Regions from separate parts of the Zooshikella ganghwensis genome, predicted to be linked through region 2. Evidence: predicted binding sites of a transcription regulator. Region 2 holds the regulator's gene; the other holds the start of a gene.
The links. The regulator FNR, encoded in region 2, switches genes on or off when oxygen is low (the NO sensors DNR and NnrR bind a similar motif). The targets are predictions, from matches to a motif close to TTGATNTANATCAA.

Region 1: nagE (N-acetylglucosamine-specific PTS transporter subunit IIBC) is a predicted target of FNR. The motif match lies at 4,406-4,419, and genes of this name have one in related genera.

The regions. Positions count from the first base shown of each region.
Region 1 is NZ_JAEVHG010000001.1:367,580-375,011, reverse strand. Features, by position in the region: gene KHS79_RS01585 (inactive transglutaminase family protein) at 1-952, shown strand, start outside; gene KHS79_RS01580 (alpha-L-glutamate ligase-like protein) at 955-1,899, shown strand; gene nagE (N-acetylglucosamine-specific PTS transporter subunit IIBC) at 2,352-4,283, opposite strand; gene nagB (glucosamine-6-phosphate deaminase) at 4,533-5,333, shown strand; gene nagA (N-acetylglucosamine-6-phosphate deacetylase) at 5,356-6,498, shown strand; gene KHS79_RS01555 (ROK family protein) at 6,556-7,432, shown strand, end outside.
Region 2 is NZ_JAEVHG010000001.1:658,714-666,145, reverse strand. Features, by position in the region: gene KHS79_RS02990 (heavy metal translocating P-type ATPase) at 1-1,296, shown strand, start outside; gene ccoS (cbb3-type cytochrome oxidase assembly protein CcoS) at 1,316-1,513, shown strand; gene KHS79_RS02980 (sulfite exporter TauE/SafE family protein) at 1,506-2,234, shown strand; gene hemN (oxygen-independent coproporphyrinogen III oxidase) at 2,345-3,727, shown strand; gene fnr (fumarate/nitrate reduction transcriptional regulator Fnr) at 3,843-4,604, shown strand; gene KHS79_RS02965 (adenine phosphoribosyltransferase) at 4,625-5,158, shown strand; gene KHS79_RS02960 (hypothetical protein) at 5,614-6,108, shown strand; gene KHS79_RS02955 (glycerate kinase family protein) at 6,131-7,309, shown strand; gene KHS79_RS02950 (TraR/DksA family transcriptional regulator) at 7,367-7,432, opposite strand, start outside.

The DNA.
Region 1 (7,432 bases), 290 kb from region 2:
TAAAGTAGCCCTCGACACCCTTGCCCAGGCTAAAATCCCAGCACGCATCGCCCGAGGACTCTTTCTTGAAGATGGCCGTCGCAATCAAAAACTCACAACACTTATTGAGGTGTTTGAAAATGATCACTGGGTTATTTTTGACCCTCTAACCGCTGAACGAGGTATTCCTAATCATTTTGTACTCTGGCAAAGAGGAGGAAAATCGTTACTGGATGTAGAAGGCGGAGAAAACTCCAACGTATCATTTTCTATTATCGAAAGTACTCAACCCGCCAATTCCAGAACATTAGTTGAAAAAGCCAACGCCAAAGCCGCTTTGGTTGACTTCTCTATTTATAGTTTACCGATTGAACAACAAAACATTTTCAAATCAATACTGCTAGTACCTATTGGTGCGCTGATTGTTGTATTAATGCGGATCATAGTCGGTATTCGTACATCAGGCACATTCATGCCAATCCTTATTGCCATAGCATTTATCGAAACCAGTTTGGTGACTGGCTTAGCTATCTTCCTCATCATTGTCAGCATAGGCTTATTTATCCGCTACTACCTCAGCCACCTTAACTTGCTGCTCGTTGCCAGGATATCTGCTGTCGTCATTGTCGTTATCGGAATCATGGCAGGTATGAGTATTCTCAGTTATAAGCTTGGCTTCAGTGAAGTAATGAAAGTAACATTCTTTCCAATGATTATCCTCGCTTGGACCATTGAAAGAATGTCAATCTTATGGGAAGAGGAAGGCCCCAAAGAAGTCTTTATTCAGGGTGGTGGCAGTTTGCTGGTTGCTACTTTGGCTTACCTATCAATGACAAACACATACATTGAGCACCTAACGTTTAACTTTCCTGAATTATTACTCGCATTACTAGGTGGTATTTTGATGCTTGGCCAGTATACCGGCTATCGCTTAACCGAACTTCGTCGTTTCCAACCCTTAGCAGAGAATTAACAATGTTTTTTACTTGGCCGAGCAAAATCCGCGCTAAGGGTATATTGGGAATGAATAAGCGTAATGTAAGTTACATTTCACGCTATAACCCAAGGCACTTATACCCTTATGTGGATAATAAGCTCAAAACTAAAATCGTAGCTGAAAAATATAATGTAGCGACCACAAAACTCCTTGGAGTCGTTGAATACCAATATCAAGTGAGAGAGCTTGGGCGCATCCTTGAGCCTTACCAGGGGTTTGCCATAAAACCCGCACAAGGAAGCGGAGGTAAGGGGATCTTAGTTATTTCAGGCAAAAGAAATGGCTTATTTGTCAAAACAAGCGGAGAAGAACTGTCTCTTAACGATGTTATGCGGCATGTTTCGAATACGCTAAGTGGCCTTCATAGCTTGGGTGGAAAGCCTGATGTCTCGATGATCGAGTCACTGGTTAATTTTGCTCCCGTTTTTGATAACTACAGCTATGAGGGTGTGCCTGATATAAGGATGATTGTCTTTAAAGGTTATCCTGTAATGGCCATGCTGAGGCTTTCGACTCATGCTTCTGATGGTAAAGCAAACCTTCATCAGGGTGCAGTAGGTGTTGGTCTCGATCTTGGTACTGGCAAAGCGCTGCTGGCTGTGCAAAAAGGCCGTCCAATCCACAAGCACCCGGATACAGGTTTTGGATTCGACTCTCTGCAAGTACCTGACTGGGAAGTTATCCTTCACCTTGCTTCATCTTGCTACGAAATGACTGGGCTAGGCTATTTAGGTGCAGATATTGTGCTTGATAAAGAAGTAGGACCTCTTCTTTTAGAACTTAATGCTCGCCCTGGACTTGCCATACAAGTTGCCAATGGTATAGGGCTGGTCCCAAGATTAAAGAAAGTTGAAGGTATTCAAAAACCGCATACAAGCGTTGAAGAACGCGTTAGCTTTTCAAAAGCGCATTTTAGTATGTAGTCTGTGACAAATAGCATTTGCTAATCAAGGTGGATTATAGCGTCTGCCTTGATCTTCCTTATCTATTTCCCCTTTCATCCTATCTCTTTGCTTATAAAGTACAGCAACGTTTCAGCAGTTTAAAAAACGGCTATAAGCTTATAATTACTTTTATTTGCAACGCAAAAAAAGACCGCGCCAGAAGGCGCGGTTAAAAGTGCAGTTTCCCGCTGACAGCAATACCGATACCAACAACTATCAAGCGGTTCACAACTGCAGGGTTAAGAAACATTTCACGTGCTTGGAGCTTGCTATCATATCAGCAATTACTGATACATTTCCAAGAAATAGTACATATACTCCTTGCCTACTCTGGTCCAGTATCAGTAATAATCACAAAATCCAAACTGGTAATATTCAACCTCTTAACTCATTGAATAACAATAAGTATTTAGCACGTTAGTCATAAGACCTTAATGATTAAGAACCAGTACAGGTTCCTTTCCTGCCGTAACTTGCCCAGACTTCTTCTCCAATGAAGCAAACTGATCTACATTTGAGATCACGACGGGCGTAACAACTGACACGGCTGTCTTTTGTAAAAGCGGCAAATTCAAGCGAATAACTGGGTCTCCAGGTTTAACCCGAGTATTTTCTTCTATGAGCCTCTCGAACCCTTCACCTTTTAAATTCACCGTATCAACACCAAAATGGACAAATAATTCAACTCCAGCATCAGTTGTCAATGTGAAAGCATGATTAGTCCGGAATATTTTGCCAATCACTCCCTCACAAGGTGCAACAAGTGTATCTCCTGTTGGATTGATCGCTATACCATCTCCTGCCATTTTTTGCGCAAATACAGGATCAGGCACATCTTCAATAGCAATAATCTCTCCTGTCACAGGTGCTACGAGTACAGTCTGACCTTCTCTCGCTTGCTGACTATTCATTGAACTACTCTCTTTTTCAGTACCGTGCTCAGCCTCGGAACTGCTGACTTCTGAATGACCTACAGCAACATCTGCAGGTATTGCTCTCATTTCATCAGCCAGTATAGCGGCCTGAGGACCAATAATGACTTGTACATTTTTTGTACCGAGCTTAACGATACCTTTAGCACCCAACGCTTCCAGTGTTTTTTCCTCAACTAAGCCTTGGTCTTTTACTGTAAGCCTTAATCTAGTCAAACACGCATCAATCTGAGTGACATTGTCATGCCCACCGAGCGCCATCAAATAACTAACTGCAGCACTGGTACTAGACCCTGCTAATGGCTGATTCTGATTCAAATCATTTTCGTCTTCTCGACCAGGCGTTTTTAAATTGAAGCGCTTGATTGCAAAAACAAATAGCACGTAATAAAGAACAAACCAAACCAGACCCAGAGGAATTAACCAGGCACCTTTATTAGCTAGACCAAAGTTCAAGCCATAGTCAATTGCACCAGCCGAAAAAGCAAAACCGTGTCGGATATCCAAAAGGCTACAGACCGCTAGAGATAAACCAGTCAGTAATGCATGAATGAGATACAAGACAGGTGCTAAGAACATGAAGATAAACTCAACAGGTTCAGTTACACCAGTCAGAAAAGAGGTCAAGCCTACCCCTAGCAGTATCCCAGCAACCTTTTTACGATTCGCTTGTTTCGCTGTGGTATACATAGCCAAACAGGCTGCTGGCAAACCAAACATCATCACTGGGTAAAAGCCTGTCATAAACGCTCCAGCTGTTGGGTCACCCGCAAAGAAGCGATGCAAGTCACCATTAACAACCTCCCCGCCAGCACCAGGGAAAGAGCCAAATACAAACCACACCAAGTTGTTGAGTACATGATGAAGGCCCGTAGGAATCAACAAACGGTTAGCTGTACCATAAACAAAAGCACCTACGGCGCCAGATCCTGTTATCCAGTTACCCACCATATCTATGCCATGCTGGATTGGCGGCCATATGTAGCCAAACAACACCGCTAAAATACAGCCAATAGCTGCAGTGATAATAGGAACCGATCGTTTGCCCCCAAAGAATGCTAAATAATCAGGCAATTTTAAGCTGTTAAATCGGTTATAACTTAAACCCGCTACAACCCCCATTAAAATACCTGCCAACACCCCCATATCAATATGTTCATTGATTGTGGACATTGCCGTAGTGAGCACTAAATAGCCTACCCCACCGGCTAATGCTGCAGCACCTTGACCATCTTTAGAAAAGCCAATTGCCACACCAATAGCAAAAATTAGTGGTAGGTTTGCAAATATTGCTTCTCCTGCCTTAAAGAGAAAAGGTATGTCAAATACATCTGTAGCCCCCAACCGTAGTAAAAGACCAGCTACTGGTAATACGGCTATGGGCAACATTAATGCTCGCCCTAACCCCTGAAACCAACCAAGAATATTCATCGTTACCTCCCGTCACTGCAAAGGGAAAGTTAAGCCAATTTTCGTAATTTTTTTTGGAATATACCCTCACATTACCTTACACCAACTTTTTTTTCTTTGCAAAATAAGTTTTACAAATTTACTTGATCTGCGTAAAATAAATGACATATCCCTATTGTCTTAATTGTATTAACACCACTATGACAGACTTATTTGTATTAACTTTTTTCTCAACACGAATAAAGATATCTGTTTCACTGAGGTAACACTATGCGCCTGATACCTTTGCCAAGATCTACTAATGTCAGCCACTGGGTAGCTCACTACATTATTGAGAGCATTAATCGGTTTAAGCCTACTCAACAACGTCCCTTTATTCTTGGCCTGCCTACTGGAGGCACCCCTCTCGGGGTTTATCGATTATTGATAGAAGCCTACCAACAGCAAAAGGTAAGCTTTAAGCACGTCATTACCTTCAACATGGATGAATATGTTGGCCTGGCGTGGGATCATCCGCAAAGTTATCACTTTTATATGCAACAGAACTTCTTTCGGCATATTGATATTCTTGAGGAAAACACTCATATTCCTAATGGAAATACATCTGACCTGGATGCTGAATGTAAACGTTATGAGCAAACAATCAGCCAGTTTGGCGGAGTACATTTGTTTCTGGGCGGAGTTGGTTCTGATGGACATATTGCCTTTAATGAGCCAGGTTCATCATTAGCATCTAGAACACGCATTAAAACGCTAACCGACGAAACACGACAAGCAAATGCACGTTTTTTTGATGATGATCTGAACGCCGTTCCAAAGCTCGCACTCACTGTTGGAATTGGTACGCTACTTGACGCCAAAGAGTTGCTGATTATGGCAACTGGTAGCAATAAAGCCGATGCAGTCCAACATGCCGTTGAAGGTGCTGTAAGTCACCAGTGGCCTGTTACCGCTATACAGCTTCACCCCAAAGCGATCATTACTTGCGACCATGATGCCGCTCAAGAACTGAAAGTCAAAACACTCACGTATTACCAAAAACTAGAAGCTGAAATTATCTGTCAATATTAATTTTATTACGAGAAAATGCAGTATGTACGCACTCATTAATGGACGCATTTTTACCAGTGAAGAAACTCTCGAACAGCATGCGGTTGTCATTGAAAACGCATTAATTAAATCCTTAGTACCAACAAGTACACTACCCAATGACATTAAGAAAATTGACTTACAAGGACTTAACGTCTCACCAGGATTTATTGATCTACAATTAAACGGTTGTGGTGGCCGTCTATTCAATGATGATATAAGTGCAGAAACACTCGATATTATGCACAAAACAAACCTGCGCCATGGTACTACCCATTATTTAGCAACACTGATTACTGCGAATGATGCACAAATAAAGCACGCACTGGAAACAGTAAAAAATTACAAACAAAATCACTCATCTGTTCTTGGTTTGCATTTAGAAGGTCCTTATATTAACCGCCAAAAAAAGGGTATTCATGATCCTGATCAAATTCGTCCTTACGATCTTGATATGATAAAGCTCATGGCAGACTATGGTGGCGATACATTAAAAGTTGTTACACTCGCACCAGAATTAACCACTACAGAAATTATTCAATTACTTATAAAAAATAATATTACTGTTTCTGCAGGACATAGTCTTTCTGACTACAACACGGCACAACATGCATTTCAAGCAGGCATATCAATGGCTACTCACTTGTTTAATGCAATGCCTTCCATCTCTGCACGAACACCAGGCTTAGCAACAGCGATTTTAGACAATCCAAACGTTTTTGCTGGAATTATTGTTGACGGAATTCATGTTGACTACCCACTCGTTAAACTGGCCAAAAAATTAAAGCATCAACATTTATTTTTAGTGACTGATGCGGTTTCACCCGCAGGCACAAATATGACAGCATTCAAACTGGGACCTCATAACATTCAAGTTAAAAATGGTCAGTGTATTGCAGAAGATGGTACTATTGGCGGATCTGCATTAACCATGAATAATGCAATTATTAATTGTGTGAACCATGTGGGTATAGAACTCGCCGAAGCATTAAGAATGGCTACACTCTACCCGGCCAAAGCAATAAACCAGGATCATCATCTTGGCAAGGTTGCACCAGGCTATAGTGCTGATTTAGCAATTTTTGATAATAGTTTAAATGTAACAGCCGCGGTAAGTGCTGGACAGTGGCATGACACGGTAAAATAAAGGCAAAAAAGACTCTATTTGCTTTAAACTTAACATTTGTAAAAAATACAGAGGTTTATGGCTCCCTTTATTAAAGGCAATATTGATCTCGTTAGGCAGCTAAATACGGCAACTATTTATCGCACGATCAATTACGATGGTCCAATTTCACGAACCCGTCTAGTAGAAGTGACTAGTTTGGCGGCTGCTAGTGTCACTAAGATCACACGACAACTGATTAATGCAGGTTTAGTCCAAGAGGTTTCTCAAGAAGAATCAACCGGTGGGCGACGTCCAACATTATTAGCCACAAATAAAGAGCGATTCTATATCATCTCAACCAAACTGGGCCGAGGATTTTTGGAAGTCACCCTAAACCGCTTAAACAAAGAAGTCGTCGACCATCGCAAACTAACACTAAAATACCAAAACCCCGAAGCAGTCCTCCAAGAGACATGTGAAGTCATTCACGATATATTGAGGAGTAACAGTCAAGTAAACCAACAGCGGATTCTAGGCATCGGCCTCGCGATGCCAGGTTTAATTGACCCCACCAAAGGGGTTGTTATTGAAAACCCTCACTATCAATTTAAACACTTTCCAATCGTCGAGTTTTTTGAACGAGAATTTAATATAACAACATTTGTTGATAATGATATCCGCAGCCTGGCCCTCGCAGAAAACTACTTTGGTGCTTCGCAAGGCATTAAAGACTCAGTATTAATCAGCGTAAGGCATGGTATCGGGGCAGGAATTATGATTAACGGGCAGCTGTTTTATGGCTGTAACCAAAATGCTGGTGAGGTAGGCCATATATTTATTGAAGAGTTTGGCCCTAAGTGTAACTGTGGTAATTATGGATGCTTAGAGACTGTTGCCTCTAACCCTAGCATTATTCGCCAAGCTAAAGAGTTACTCGCTCATGGTCACCCTAGCCAGTTAACATCCCTTCCTT
Region 2 (7,432 bases):
CTGGAGCAAGCTCAACAGCAAAAACCACTGATTGCACAACTCGCTGACCGAGTGGCTAGCCATTTTGTAAGCGCAGTGATACTTATCGCGATAGGCGTGTACAGCTACTGGTCACAGCATACTCCTGATGATGCCTTTTGGATTACACTCGCGGTCCTGGTGGTTACCTGCCCTTGTGCACTTTCACTCGCCACCCCAACTGCACTCACTGCAGCTACCGGAAAGCTCTACCAGCAAGGGATATTAATTACTGGCAGCCGCGTCTTAGAGTCACTGACTCATGTGAACCATATTGTTTTTGATAAGACAGGTACGCTTACCGAAGGAAGGCTTACTCTGGAGCAAGTTATTCCCACAAGTAAGACATTGTCGGCAGAGGCAATCCTGGATTATGTTGCTGCGCTTGAGGCCCACTCTGAACACCCAATCGCTAAAACGTTTGCAGAACGAACAACTCCGATTCGTGCACTAGATGTCACAAATCATCCAGGGTATGGTATTGAAGGCAGTATCGCTTACCCTCTAACAAATATGCATAGTAAGCGCATCGAAACACAAGCAGAACAGCGATACCGGGTTGGTAAACCTGCATTCATTTGCTCATGGCTAAACATTCCCTTACTTGAGCCTCCAGAACCAACAGGACAATGGCTTCTCTTTGCCAGTAGAAAAGAAGTGTTAGGCTGGATAAAGCTGGCAGATACCCTCCGGCCAGATAGCGCCCGCACCATTAGTGGTTTACACCAGCAAAACATGCAACTTAGCTTGCTTAGTGGCGATCAATCACTTGTCGTTAAGCGTGTTGCAGAATCCCTGTCAATATCATCCTGGCAAGCTAATATGACGCCAGAAGATAAGCTTGTCCAACTAAAAACTCTGCAAAAACAGGGTAAAAATGTATTAATGGTCGGCGATGGAATCAACGACGTCCCCGTTCTTGCAGCTGCAAACGTATCAGCGTCATTGGGGTGTGGTAGCGATTTAGCCCAAAATACCTCTGATATTGTCCTGCTAAACAACCAGTTAAGCAGTCTCCTCACGGTATTTGATACTGCCAAACAAACCCGTAATACTATTCGAGCCAATTTAATCTGGGCACTGAGTTATAATATTGTCGCTTTACCTTTAGCCGCTTGTGGTATTATCCAGCCCTGGATGGCCGCCATTGGTATGGCAAGCAGCTCACTGCTTGTTGTCGCAAATGCTTTACGTTTGACGCGAACAACCAGCTCTCTGAACATCAGCACTGCTCAAGCTCAACCATCTCAAATACCACCTTTGGAGACTGTCCCCTGATAAGAGAACAAGTGTATTTATGGACATTATCTATTTACTTATTCCTCTCGCACTCATTTTTGTAGCTGTTGCTGTGTGGGCGTTTTTCTGGGCAGTTGATGATGGACAATATGATGACTTAGAAAGCCCAAGCCATAGCATCCTTTTTGATCAAGAACCTTCTGCTCAAAAAACCACAACATCAATATCAACATCAGAAAACAAAGCGAATGATTGACGCTAGTAGTTTCACCACAGCCTTCCTGCTAGGGGTATTTGGCGCAGGTCACTGCCTAGGCATGTGTGGTGGTTTAATGGGAGCACTTGCACTATCAACTCCCTCAGGAAGCTCTTCAAGCATTTATCTTGCACTTTTTAACTTAGGCCGAATTATCAGCTATGCCCTGGCCGGTTTATTACTTGGCTCATTGGGTTGGGCTATTCAGTCGCTAGGGCTGGGTACAGGCCTACGCACTGTAGCCGGACTGTTATTAGTTGCAATGGGGCTATACCTGGCAAACTGGTGGCGTGGATTAACCTATTTGGAAAAGGCTGGTGGACGTCTTTGGCAGAAGATTAAACCTCTCACTCAAAAATTCATGCCTCTTAAATCATTCAAACACGCGTTTGTTTTGGGTGGACTTTGGGGATGGTTGCCCTGTGGACTGGTGTATAGTTCACTAACCTGGGCTGCTGCCAGTGGCAGTGCCTGGAACGCTGCTACCTTAATGATGGCCTTTGGACTAGGTACACTTCCTGTCATGATAGCCTCAGGTTTATTTGCTCAACAGCTTCATCGTTTGCTCAATAGCCATGGTGTTCGCCAGCTATTGGGTATTTCTGTTATTCTTTTTGGTTGCTGGACTATACCCGGCCCTCACCAAGCTTGGCTTATGTCAATTACTCAATCATTATTACCAAATAATGACACCCCCATTACACATCATATGTCGCATTAGTTGTTTTAACTGGCACCTAGCTAGATTGCGCTTGATGCACATCAAGACAAACCACACCAAACGTACCTAAACTGACCTCCTGAATATGATTAGGAGAGGCAGCTTTAATTATGGTGCAAGCGCTTGAGTGGGACAGTCAATTGATTCACCGCTACGCAGTAAACGGTCCAAGGTATACTTCGTACCCTACTGCCGTTGAATTTACTGCACCATTCTCTGAGGTTGACTATTTGAATGCTGCAAAGCAAAGCAAGCAGCTAAATACACCTCTTTCACTTTATTTTCATATACCTTTTTGCGCTAATATTTGTTACTACTGCGCTTGTAATAAAGTTGTTACAAAGCAACGTTCTCAGGCTGTCAGTTACATTAAAAACCTGATTCGCGAAATGCATTTTCATGCAGAATATTTTGGTCAACGAGAAGTAACACAATTACACTGGGGAGGAGGAACACCTACCTACTTAAGCTTAGAACTTATGCAACAGTTAATGGAAAAAACAAACGATTATTTCCAACTTGTTGATGATGCGAGTGCTGATTACTCAATAGAAATAGATCCAAGAGAAGCTGACTGGGCAACGATGGGCCACTTGCGTCAGTTAGGCTTCAATCGAATTAGCCTGGGAATTCAGGATTTTAACCCTGTCGTGCAACAGGCAGTAAACAGAGTTCAAACCGAAGAAGAAACATTAGCAGTTATTGATGCTGCCCGTACATTAAGTTTCAAGTCAGTGAACGTAGACTTGATATATGGGTTACCTCATCAAAACACTCAAAGCTTTTTGACAAGCTTAGATAAGGTCCTTGAACTGGCACCTAATCGTCTCTCAATCTTCAATTATGCACACCTCCCTGAGCGATTTAAACCACAACGTCGTATCAGTGAAAAAGACCTACCCTCACCAGCTGAAAAGCTTTCTATTCTGAAGCACACCATTGAGCACCTTATCAATGCTGGTTACGTGTATATCGGGATGGATCACTTTGCACTGCCTGATGATGAGCTGACAGAAGCTAAAGTCACAGGGCAACTGCACCGTAATTTTCAAGGCTATACGACGCATAAAGCGTGTGACTTACTTGGTTTAGGCTGCTCTGCAATCAGCCAGGTTGGTGATACTTACTGGCAAAACCACAGTAAGCTAGATAACTACAGCCAACAGGTCAATCAAAACACCTTTCCATTTCAGCGTGGCTTTGTTTTATCTACAGAAGACTCACTGCGAAGAGAGGTCATCAGTCAGCTGATTTGTCACTTTGAGCTAAACACTCAGCAAATTGAGCAGCAGTTTGGGATTGATTTTAACCGGCATTTTGCTTACGAGCTAGACGCTTTACAACTGATGGCAGAGGATGGCTTGCTGACTATTAATGAGGATAATCTTACTGTTAACCCAAAAGGCCAACTATTAATTCGCAATATATGTATGGTATTCGACCAATACTTAACCAGAAATAATGAAACAACACGCTTTTCAAAAGTAATATGAACGCATCTTAGTAATTCCCGTTGGAGTTTTTAGTAGTTTCCCCTACAATAGCCTCTAATCAGATACTAGCATTAAACATATATGACGACGGAAGTTGATTAGAGGCCCTCACAGCATGACGTCGAAACCTACTGTAAAACACTTAAATCAGGTGGCCTGTAAAGACTGTGCCCTGCAGCCTCTTTGCCTGCCTATTGCTTTAAACACTGAAGATATTGATTTACTTGATAAAATTATCAAGCGGGGACGCCCTTTGCGCAAGGGAGAACACCTGTTTCTTGAAGGAGATAAGTTTGCTTCGATTTATGCCGTTCGCTCTGGCGCGCTAAAAACCTATACCTCTACTAATGACGGTGATGAGCAAATCACAGGCTTTCATTTGCCTAGTGAGTTAGTAGGAATGAGTGGTGTTGACAGTGATGCCTATCCTGTTTCTGCCCAAGCTATTGAAACTACCACTGTTTGTGAAATTCCATTTGATCGTTTAGATGAGCTTGCGGAATCTTTGCCTGAGTTACGCCGCCAATTAATGCGCATCATGAGTAAAGAGATTCGTGAAGATCAACAAATGATGCTGTTGTTAAGCAAAAAAAATGCTGATGAGCGTATTGCTACTTTTTTAGTCAATCTGGCAACACGGTTTAGACGTCGTGGGTACTCCTCTCAGTCCTTTCGACTTCCCATGTCCCGCAATGAAATGGGTAACTACCTAGGGCTTGCTGTTGAAACAGTCAGTCGCGTTTTCACCCGCTTCCAAAAAAATGGCTTAATTGTCGCTAACGGTAAAGAAGTCAAAGTTGTTGACCCTATCAACTTATGCTCTTTAGCAGGGGGAAAGCCTGTTGAAGTTAAAAAAAATGGCAGCACTGACACCTAACAATAAGTAACCCGCTCCTCATGATTTTTGACGAATATTACATTAAGTCACTGATTCGTAGTGTACATGACTGGCCTGCGCCTGGAGTTATCTTTCGTGATATAACTCCTCTTTTCCAGTCACCTAAAGCGCACCGTATGGTCATCGATAGCTTGATACAACGCTATGTTGACACAGAAATAACCCATATTGCTGCCCTTGATGCGCGTGGTTTTTTGCCCGGAGCGGTTATCGCCTACGCACTGAACAAGCCACTCGTATTGCTTCGTAAACAAGGTAAGCTTCCTGCAGAAACTGAAACTGAAACCTATGACCTAGAGTATGGACAAGCTACCATTGAGGTGCAGCGCGGAGCTCTGGATCCAGGTAATTCTGTCTTGCTTATTGATGATTTAATTGCAACAGGTGGAACTCTACTCGCTGCCGCTACATTAATCAGGCGTTTAGGTGCTCACGTATATGAAGCCGCAGCGATTATTGATTTACCTGACTTAGGTGGTAGCACAAAGCTGCAAGATGCCAATATTCCAACGTTTACACTCTGCGCATTTTAAGTTTTAGCCGCCCCCTATCTCAACCCAAAGTCGATCCTGCCAGGCGAATCGCCTGGTAGGAAGCTGTTTTCCAGCTTTTTAATAAGCAAAACGGTCATCGTATCTTTTGGCAAACTAGCTCCATACCATCCAAATCTTCACCTTTCCGTCATACTTTTGTCTTTAAAAAAACATACTTGTTTGAATAATTGACACCATCATCCAGAGAGGTCATGGCTAAAATAATGCTGTTTGATTTACAGGAGTAAATTCAATGGCTAGTTTTGCTATGCACATGAGCAAAAATCATAAACTCAATACGTTACAGTGACTTTTTTAAAAAATAGGCTAGGTTAATGGGAAAGGTAATTATAAAAACAAGTTATTACTTTCCATAAACAGCCCTATCTGTAGATTGGTCAATATTATGCATGGCTTCCCATATAGATTTTGGGCTGCGATAAGAGAGTGAGACCATGGGAATCTGTCCAGATGAACTTCGCCACTATGTTATTAAACCCACATTAGACTATATCGATATGTGGTCCCCTTTTGCCGAAAACCTGTTGCTGGGCACAGCAGCTCAAGAAAGTGGTTTAGGCTTCTACTTAAAGCGTCATAAGCAACGTTCATTAGGCATCTACTGTATTACACCAATGATGCATAAAAATATTTGGGACCGGTACTTAGTTAAGCACTCAGACTTAGCGAGTAAAATTCGTGGATTGGCCAGCCAGCACGAGTTTCTTGCTAATCCTCATGCCGAACTTGCCACAAATTTATCATATGCTACTGCAATAGCTTGGTTAATATATAAGCGAAACCAAAATTTTATTGAGTCTGAGCCTAGTAACATTTATATGCTAGCCAAATGCTGGCGACGTTTTTATCATGTTAGACCCCAAGCCCATCTAGAATCTTTTATACAGCATTATCAGACTTTAATTTTAAATAACAGCGAAGCAGCATAACTGCTATTACGGGGACTGATCCATGCATATTTTAATTGCACCGGATTCATTTAAAGGATCGCTGACAGCCTTAGAAATATGTCAAACATGCACCTCTGCAATTCACTCAATAGCGCCTAATACTCAAATTACTTCATTTCCCCTTGCAGACGGTGGTGAAGGGACTGTTGATGCCTTTGTACATAATGCTGGGGGACAAAAAATCAACCTGACAGTGACTGGTCCATTAAATAAACCTGTTGATGCCTTTTACGGTATTTTGGCTGACAATAAAACCGCTATTATTGAGATGGCAAGCTGCGCTGGACTTCCTCTTCTTACCCCAGAGCAACAAAACCCACTTTATACCACAACTAAAGGTGTTGGGGAGCTTATACTCAATGCGCTCGATAGACAGTGCAATAAAATCATTTTAGGGCTGGGGGGAAGTGCAACCCATGATGGTGGTGCAGGCGCTTTAAGTGCTTTAGGTTACGAGTTTCTTGATGAGCATCAACAGCCTATTCCTGCCGGGGCCGAAGGCTTACTTAAGCTATGCTCTATTAACACTGCCAACTTAGACCCTAGAGTTGAAAACACCGAGTTTATCATTGCGAGCGATGTAAAAAACCCTCTTTTGGGAGAGCATGGTGCAGCCAGTGTATTCGGGCCTCAAAAAGGCGCAACCCCTGAAATGATTCCGACTCTGGATCGTGCGGTCAACAACCTTATTCAACGACTCGCCCAGCAGTTTGATATGCCTGCTGCTGAGATCATTCAACAGCCAGGAGCTGGCGCAGCAGGGGGAATGGGAGCGGGATTACTGACTAGTTTGTCCAACGCATCAATTCATTCAGGCTTCGAAGTCATCGCTCAACACTTAAACTTAACCGATTTATTTAAACATGGTGACCTTGACTTAGTGATCACTGCAGAAGGACAGATCAACCAGCAGACCTCTCAAGGGAAGCTTCCTGTAGGCGTAGCCAAACTTGCCAGTCAGTACAATATCCCCGTCATTGCCCTCGTCGGTAGTATTGGTAAAGGTGCTGAGCTTACACATGAACAAGGTATCACCAGTATTTTTAGTATTATTAACCAACCTATGCCTCTTGAGCATGCTGTCACGCATGCTGATGAACTTCTTCACCAAACCATGCGTGAAATTTTCCGGTTAGTGCGAGCTTTTCATACCGAAAAAGCTTCTGGTCAAAAGGGCTGATAACTTTTTTAAAAAGTAAAAGTTAAAGATGGGTTGCAAACTCAACGTTCTTTATAACTAGCGATTCATCGCTTGCTGTTGGTCCGCACAACGAATACAGCGCGCAGTATAAGGCATGATTTC